One region of the Paenibacillus sp. 01T443 genome, then DNA from elsewhere that is predicted to be linked to it. Evidence: riboswitches for the same ligand, from Rfam matches in the RefSeq annotation. Region 1 holds a riboswitch; the other holds the start of a gene.
What was found. Region 1 has a riboswitch for cyclic di-AMP ahead of AC1DLI_RS03470 (hypothetical protein). Riboswitches for the same ligand answer to the same signal wherever they lie in the genome.

Region 1 (4,391 bases):
TCGACTTCTTAAGTGAATCAGCCTGCGCTTTGCCACGGCCTTCCGCTATCGCTTCCGCGAAGTTCGCGAACAATACCGTAAACAATAGGATAAAAAATACTGTTATATTAAAGCCAATGCGGTCTTGCGAGTCAAAATAATTCGGGAATAACGCCATCAGCAGCACGATGACCGTGCCGACCTCGACGACGAACATGACGGGATTTTTCATCATGGTAACCGGGTTTAATTTAACAAAGCTGTCCATTATCGCGCGCTTCAACGCAGCGGATGACAACGTTTTATTTTTCTCGTTTCTACTCATCATCGTTCACCTCATCCGTTAACGGAGTGTCAAATATTCTGCAACCGGTCCAAGAACGATAACCGGTAAGAAAGTTAAAGCGCCAATCAAAAGAACCGTACCAATTAGTAAGCCCGTATACAGCGCATTATCCGTACGGAACGTGCCAAGCGTCTCTGGCACCGGCTGTTTGCGTACAAGCGAACCCGCAACGGCCAGCATTGCGATCATGGAAATATATCTGCCGAACAGCATGACGAGCCCGGTGCTAATATTCCAGAATGGCGTATTATCGCCCAATCCTTCAAAGCCGGAACCATTGTTCGCTGCCGATGACGTATATTCGTAGAGCACCTGACTGATGCCGTGGAACCCTGGATTTGTTATCGCGACGGTTCCGAGATCGCTCATGAAGGCGATCGCAGTCGGCACTAATATAATGAAAGGATGAGCCAATATGGCTATCGCAATCAGCTTCATTTCACGCGGTTCGATTTTGCGCCCAAGAAACTCCGGCGTCCTGCCGACCATTAGCCCGCATATAAATACAGCCAATATCGCATACATAAGCATATTGATAAGCCCGACGCCTTTGCCGCCGAAAACAACATTGAGCATCATTTCCGCGAGCGGTACTAAACCGCCAAGCGGAGTAAGCGTATCATGCATATTGTTTACGGTGCCGGTCGTTGCGGCCGCAGTCACCGTCGTGAACAGCGCGGATTGCGCGATACCGAAGCGAACCTCCTTGCCTTCCATGCTGCCTTGCGAAGCGTCGATGCCAAGAGCGTTCATCGCCGGGCTTCCGACTTTCTCCGATGTATAGGCAACGCTCAGGAAGACGAGGAACAAGCACATCATCGCTGAGAAAATAACCCAGCCTTGCTTTTTATTCTTAGCGAATAGCCCGAACGTGTAAGGTAATGCAGCAGGCAGTGCCCACATGCATAAAATTTCAATTACGTTAGTGAGTGGATTCGGATTCTCAAACGGATGGGCCGAGTTGACGCCAAAAAATCCGCCGCCGTTCGTTCCCAAATGCTTGATCGATTCCAGTGAAGCTACAGGCCCGATCGCAATTTGCTGCATTGCGCCTTCCAGCGTCTTGACCGTTAACGTCGGATCGAGCGTTTGCGGCACCTGAAGCACTACAAGCACAAGTGTAATAATGAAGGAAATAGGAAGAAATATTCTCGTATGCGCCTTAACGAAATCCTCAAAGAAATTACCGATCGTTTTGCCTTTGCTCGTTATTCCGCGAACAAATGCGATAGCTGCCGAGAAGCCCGTCGCCGCGGAGGTGAACATCATCATCATGATGACGGCCATTTGCGAGAAATAAGATAAGGCACTTTCCCCGCTATAATGCTGCAGGTTTGTATTCGTCATAAAGCTGATAACGGTATTGAAGGCAAGCGTTGGCTCCATACTGCCCATCGCGTTCGGATTGAACGGCAGCGCGTTTTGCAACCGCAGAATCAGATAGCTGAACGCTACCAAAACGATATTTGTCGCAATAAAGCTTAGCGCGTATACCTTCCAGCTCATTCCCTCACGGTGTTTTAAGCCGATAAGCTTGTAAATGAACCGTTCCGTGCCTCCGTAAACTTTGTCCAAACGATTCTGTTCATTCGAAAATACATGGTAGACGTACGTACCTAGCGGCTTGACAAGCAGGACGAGAACTGCAATGACTACCAGCATCTGTAAAATATCCATCGTAACTCCTCCTGGGCTAAAATTTTTCCGGATTAATTAAGGCATAGATCAAATAGACGAAGACGAACAACCCCAGAATGGTCACAATAATCATCCGTTATCGCCTCCCGATTGCTCAATGACATTGCCGCACCAAGTCAAAAAACCGTAAAACAAACCAAAGCATGCTATTAAGACAATAACCATATACACATCTACCATAGGAATTCCTCCTGCATCATTTCCTGCATTTGTTTAATAAAAAACCTACCTCGCCGTTTTTTGAATAAACGATATGATCTGCTCCAAGACCTTTGTAAATGGCCCGCGGATTCCATGACTGCGTAATCACGTAAATGGACTTTGACGTCCATGCCCTACAGCACTGCACAAAACGACAGCTTAGCGTGAAACTGCTCTCAAATATGAAAACCTCACGGATATAAAAATCCGGTACATCCCAGCTTTTCCTATCATTAGTATCCACATAGAGCACATTAGCTATTCCCTGTCTCCGAAGCAGCTTCTCCTCTTGCTTGCTGTTGGTCAGCACCATGAAAGGAAGCTCGTGAAATTCCAAAATTTTTATGAACGATTTGCCAGACTCGCTTAGCCCGGCGACAATAATATGCTCATTTTCCAAAGCGGTTCTCCTCCAAATGTTGAAAAAAAGGCAACAAAAAAGAAGCCTTAGGAAAAGAGGAACTTTCCCCGCAGCTTCTTGACCCGCAGCCGAGCATAAACGGCTTATACCGCCATTTGACGGCGAAGCTCGTTTTGCATAATAAAGCCGCAGGTAGCGCGATGGTTGTTGCCTCTCTCGAGTACGCTTGCGAGGTTAGCTGTCGGATTCGGGCGTGAGAGTCGCCCTACGCTTGGCAAAGTCCAAGTGATTCACCCCATGAGACGATTCGTATTTGCACACGAACGCTCGTTGGTTCCCCCGCTCCTGCTGCTGCAGGACTCAGCGTTTTAGATCCTTTCTTACCAGCTGCTCCTGTTTTGGACAGCAAAAAACCGCAGAGGCATATGACTCTGCGGTCGAAATTAATCGATCACAAGTTTCATCATTCCTCTCTCGATCCACGCTTACGAGGTTAGCTGACGGATTCGGGCGGTGAGAGTCGCCCTACTTTGCCTGGCATCCATGGTGCCAGGTCAAAGATTCACCCCTGCAATGCTGCCATCCGACTCTCACATCGAACATGCGCACTGCCTAACATTTGGTTCCCCCGCTTTCCGCTTTCACGGAAACTCAGCGATCAGTCAATCGAAACTTATTGTAAATCCTGTATCGAATCTTACTCCTCGCTAAACCTGCTGTAAAGAGGCCTCGCAGGTCAAATCAAGTCATTATAGACAAAAAAGAGATAGTGTCAACGCTTTCATTGATCACTATCTCGGTATACCTCACTATTTCTACGTTTATCTCTCGTTTTTATAATTAATGACAGTAGCCTATATACTGAAATACTAAGCAAATAAACAGATTTCTTCAAATATGAGAATGAGTGAGCATCAGCGAGATTTTTGAAGAATAAACCTCTTTTAGCGCATGAAATGATCGTATTACTTTATAAATGACAATATGGCGCCAAATCCCCAAAAACCTATGTTTTACAAAAGATGGCTGCGGGTTTACTATAGACGGCAAGCCGACTACGGCAAACAATTATCGCTGAATTTTTCAATGAAAAAACGGGGGAACCAATCGCGAGCGGCAACATTGTACGTTTGCATGGGGTGAGTCCGGAGCTTAAGCCTCCGGTAGGGCAGCTCTCTAGTCCGAATCCGTCAGCTAACTTCGTAAGCGAACTGAGGAGAGATTTTATTTATGTTGACACAAACTGCAGTCCCTTTACCTTGTTTGGATGAACAGCTTTCTTCTATACGTATTAAAAGAATCGAGGTTTTTGTCATCCCCGCTTTCGAAGCTGACTCCTCTGGTTTTCTAGTTCGTCTTCGTATTACAAGCAATTTGGGTCACGGTTGGAGTGAATTATTTATTAGCAGATCCGAAAAACCTCTCGACTGGATCAACTGGAGCAGCCTGCTTCTTCGTTTTATCGGTATTAATCACCAAACCTATTTTACAGATCGTTATCAGGATAGAGCCTCAAAGGATGAGCGCATTTATCGTTTGTTTTTCAATGCTGCGGAGCAAGTAGGCGCACAGCCAACCTCTCTTAATTACCAAGAGTACCAAGCTGAAGAATCTGCTCTTCTAGAACGAGCTGTCTCTTACGTATCTTTATTCTAATAACACCTAGCGGATTCGATAACTTTTGCGGAGATGGAGGTATATTGGGAGATATTGAAAATAGCATTTTACAAATAGATAAAAGCATTTCTACCCACTCATAATACGAGGAGGTTTTACCATGAATGTCATAAATATCAGCGACTTGAC
Region 2 (4,391 bases), on a different contig from region 1:
TGCAGCTTCAAAAACCGAGGATTTCCCCATATTAGTCCCGCTACAAAGGTAGCCATAAAGCCGCTCACATGCAATAAATCACCAAGCAAATACGCAGACAAGGCCGTTGCCAGCATGGCGATGGTCGTGTAGTCCCGTAATATGCCCAGCTTCAGATGAGCCACAACGAATACAGAGACAGCGCCGACCAACAGGCCTAATGCAATGCCCCCAAATGCTGTATAAGCGAACTGGTAAAGCAGAGGTCCAGCCTCTAATGCCGATTTCCCTGTTATCGCAGCAATTAAGGCAAACGTAATAATGGAGCCGGTCGCATCGTTAAAAGCCGATTCGCTTTCAACGGTCTCGCGTACCTTCTTCCTAATGGAAACCTGTCGAAATACCGGTATGATCGAAGCCGGATCCGTCGAAGCGATAACAGAGGCTGCGAGAAGCGCGTACATCCATTCTATGCCGAAAATAAAATGGATAGCTGTGCCTACGACCGCAACGGTTATAAGAACGCCCGGAACACTCAGCAAGGCGACCGTCCATTTCACTTTGCTTAGCCCGGGTAGACTAATATTGCGCCCTCCGTCAAATAAAATAACGGTCGAGCCTACTATTAATATCAGCTGGTTAATTAAGGAGCTGCTTGATTCATTGATCCAGTGCAAGCCCTGTCCAAGCAGCACGCCTACTATAATAAAAGCAGCTACATCAGGGATGCGAAGATGGACAGCCGCTCGGCCTGCCAGCATACCGGCTGTTACGATGAGAATAAGCAATATAAGCAGATGATGAATGACTGGTGTTGCCGCGGTTTCCAACTGCATCTCACTTCCGTTCTTGAAGCTGAGGCTTCTTAGCGTATTACCGTTTCCTCAAAGTCTTCGATTTGCTCATTCGTTCCAATAATAACCATCACATCGCGTAAAGCAAGCACGTCCGTTGCCGTAGGCGCAATAATAATACCGCTTGGCTTATTAATGGCTACGATGCTGCAGCCAAATCTGGCGCGCGGATTTAAATCATGCAGCGATTTACCGTCCAAGCATTGGGGTACCGCAAGCTCCGCAATAGTATATTCCTTTGAAAGCTCAATATAATCGAGCAGGTTCGGAGAAACGAGCTGATGCGCAACCCTGATTCCCATATCTCTCTCCGGATAGACGACACGGTCAACGCCTATTTTCTCAAGCACGCGACCATGAAGCTCACTCATCGCCTTGGCGACAACTTGCTTTACGCCTAAGTCCTTAAGCAGAATCGTCGTCAAAATACTGGATTGAATGTCATCGCCAATTGCGACAACACCGCAGTCAAAGTTCCGCACGCCGAGCGAACGCAGCGTTTCCTCATCTGTGCAGTCGGCCGATACGGCATAGGTAAGCACGCCGCTCATTTCCTGAACGGCTTCCTCATCCTTGTCAATGCCGAGTACCTCATGACCGAGCTCAACGAGCTCCCGTCCCAGGCTTGAGCCAAAACGGCCTAATCCAATAATGACAAACTGCTTCTTCTTTATTCCCACTTGCGTATGTCTCCTATCCAATCGTAATTTTGCCTTCAGGATGCCGGTACAATTCTTTTTCTGTGCGCGGTCCTAACGCATAAGCAAGCGTCAATGGACCAAGCCGACCAGCAAACATCGTTAATGCAATGACTATTTTCCCAACATTGCTGAGCTCTGGCGTAACGCCCACGGACAAGCCTACCGTACCGAAGGCTGACGTCGCTTCGAACAACAGTTTAATAAACGCTTGATCCTCGGTCATCGACAAGATCATCGTAACGACAATGACCAGCCCTAGTGAAATCAAGGTAATGGTAAGCGCCTTGAAAATCCTGTCTTTGCCGAGCCGGTACCGAAAGAGCACGATATCATCACGTCCGCGAATCATCGCAACAACGGCACCAATCAAAGTCGTAAAGGTCGTTGTCTTAATCCCGCCGCCGGTTGACCCGGGTGACGCACCGATGAACATCAAAATGATCGTAAAAAATACGGTGGCCTGACGAAGAGCCGTATAATCCAGCGTATTAGCCCCTGCTGTCCTTGGCGTTACAGACTGGAAAAAAGAGGACCAAATTTTACCGCTCCAGTCCAAAGACCCAAGCGTCTTCGAATTGGAAAATTCAAAAACAAAAATAACGATTGCACCTACTGCTATTAATGTTCCCGTCATGGAAAGAACAACTTTACTATGCAGCGATAACCTTTGGTTTTTACGGAATTCCATTAGATCCGACATAACGACAAAGCCCAAGCCTCCCGTTATGATGAGCATCATAGCTGCTATATTGACGATCGGGTCCTCTACATAAAGCGTAAGGCTTCGGTAGTTTCCGAAAATATCAAACCCGGCGTTATTGAACAACGATACGGCGTGGAATGCACCGAAAAACAACGCTTTGCCTATAGGCATATCAAATGTAAACCTGGTGGAAAAAAGGATAAATCCGACAAATTCGATTGTTAATGAATAAACGATAACCCGCCTGATCAATCTTACGATTCCTTCCATGCTCGATTGATTCATAGCCTCCTGCAGCAATAACCGCTCGCGTAATGAAATTTTCTTGCGCAGCACGAGCGCGACAAGCGTTGCCATTGTCATAAAGCCGAGTCCGCCGAGCTGGAACAGGCACATTAATATAACCTGACCCGCCACCGAAAAATAAGTGCCTGTATCTACGACAACCAGCCCCGTTACGCAGGTGGCTGACGTTGCCGTAAACAATGCGTCTATAAAAGGCAGCCTCTCCCCGTTCGCCGATGCAAACGGCATGGATAATAACAGTGCACCCAGTAATATAATAAGAGCAAACCCGCTTACCAATATCCGTGGGGGCGACCATTTAAGAACATTCCAATCAACTTTCATTCTTCTAACCTTCTTCAGCGATATGTCATAACCAATCAATATCTATATTTAAGCATAAAAAAAAGCACTGAAACTCAAGTGCTCTATGCGATGAGTCCTGTTCCATGATGCCTACGAGGTTAGCTGACGGATTCGGGCCTGGACAGGCAGCCCTATTCGGCGGCGGAAGACAATGCTTCACCGCTAAAATTCACCCCATGCCGCCAATTATGAATCGATTCGCCTGAATCTCAATCATATCTTTTGACAGCTTTATGGTTCCCCCGATTTCCTTAGGAAATTCGGCTTGCTATGCGATTTGTATGACGTTAACGATTATAATCCCAAAGCAGTCTTGATATAAAGCTGACGTTTGGGACAAACAAGACGATTTTAGACCAAATAAGGGCAACCGGACGAAGCAGTAAGCATCAAGCTTGCCGGACATCGTTATTTCGCATTATTTTGAGAGTAAACGTGCTTTTTCATTGGATAATTCAGGGATTTATATGTTAAGGTATTGGAATAAGCTATTTATTAAAAGGACAGTTGAGGTGAACCCATGATTGATTCAATCAAGCCGAATGAATGGAAACGTTTTCTATGGGCTGCGATTGCCTGCTTCCTCATTTACGCTGCTGTTGAAGTAGGACCCATGATCGCATCCATCGTTTCCGGAGAAATAGACACAAAGGTTATTGAAAAGACTGCCGCCGAGGACCGCGCTTCTGCTTTCGCCGAGAAGCAAACGGGCCTTCAGGTGAAATCGGCGAAAGCCGTGCATCAAACCGATAAGCTGATGAACGGCTACTTATCCAAGCATAAGCTGATCGAAACGTATAGCGATAAATATGATCAGAGCTTTCCTACGGATACGTTTCAAGTCGATTTGAAATTTACGGACGGCGGAAACGGCTTCGTATATGTACATATGCAAAGTGAAAAGATCGTAGCCTGGAACTTTCATATTGACGGACAAGAGCTGGCAGACGCTGATAAAAACAAGGTGGTTAATGCTTTTCTAGCCACTCAGAGCCTTGGAGGCGCTGCATTTAAAGAAAGTAAAATAGAAGAAAACGGCGAGTGGCATGGCGAAGCGCCTGCCGGCTATGTCATCGAAGAAGCTGCGCTTAACATCGATATCTACGCGCAGAACATCCATGGAAAAAACATGGTCACCAAATATAAACCAGCATTCGTTGCACCTGCTGACTATATCAAATATGTGAAGAAGCAGGATAAATGGGCAGGCTTCCTTACCGGCTTCGGTTACATGTTCATGAGCTTCGTTCTTTTTGTTCTAGCCATTATTTACGCAGTGCTGTACCGAAAATTCACGTCTTTCAAATACGGCATTATTTTGACCGTCGTTTATTTTATCACCTATATCATTATGAACTTGAATGTACTCGACGGCATTCGAGCTTCGTTAGGCGAAAACGAGCTGGCCGGGCAAGCTGTCCTGTTTACTGCCATATTCACAGTTCTGTTAACCATTCCGATGGCCGGATCCATATATATCTCAATCGTAGCCGGCGACGGACT

Region 2: it holds a riboswitch for cyclic di-AMP, as region 1 does, so the genes downstream of both, AC1DLI_RS05995 (TrkH family potassium uptake protein) here and AC1DLI_RS03470 (hypothetical protein) in region 1, are expected to answer to the same signal.

The regions. Positions count from the first base shown of each region.
Region 1 is NZ_JBFTPE010000002.1:193,425-197,815, forward strand. Features, by position in the region: gene kdpB (potassium-transporting ATPase subunit KdpB) at 1-304, opposite strand, end outside; gene kdpA (potassium-transporting ATPase subunit KdpA) at 323-2,002, opposite strand; gene kdpF (K(+)-transporting ATPase subunit F) at 2,019-2,096, opposite strand; gene AC1DLI_RS03470 (hypothetical protein) at 2,220-2,624, opposite strand; cyclic di-AMP (ydaO/yuaA leader) riboswitch at 2,794-2,961, opposite strand; cyclic di-AMP (ydaO/yuaA leader) riboswitch at 3,052-3,252, opposite strand; cyclic di-AMP (ydaO/yuaA leader) riboswitch at 3,648-3,809, shown strand; gene AC1DLI_RS03475 (hypothetical protein) at 3,816-4,241, shown strand; gene AC1DLI_RS03480 (ABC transporter ATP-binding protein) at 4,363-4,391, shown strand, end outside.
Region 2 is NZ_JBFTPE010000003.1:342,642-347,032, reverse strand. Features, by position in the region: gene AC1DLI_RS06005 (cation:proton antiporter) at 1-815, opposite strand, end outside; gene AC1DLI_RS06000 (potassium channel family protein) at 845-1,507, opposite strand; gene AC1DLI_RS05995 (TrkH family potassium uptake protein) at 1,527-2,867, opposite strand; cyclic di-AMP (ydaO/yuaA leader) riboswitch at 2,961-3,164, opposite strand; gene AC1DLI_RS05990 (CPBP family intramembrane glutamic endopeptidase) at 3,409-4,391, shown strand, end outside.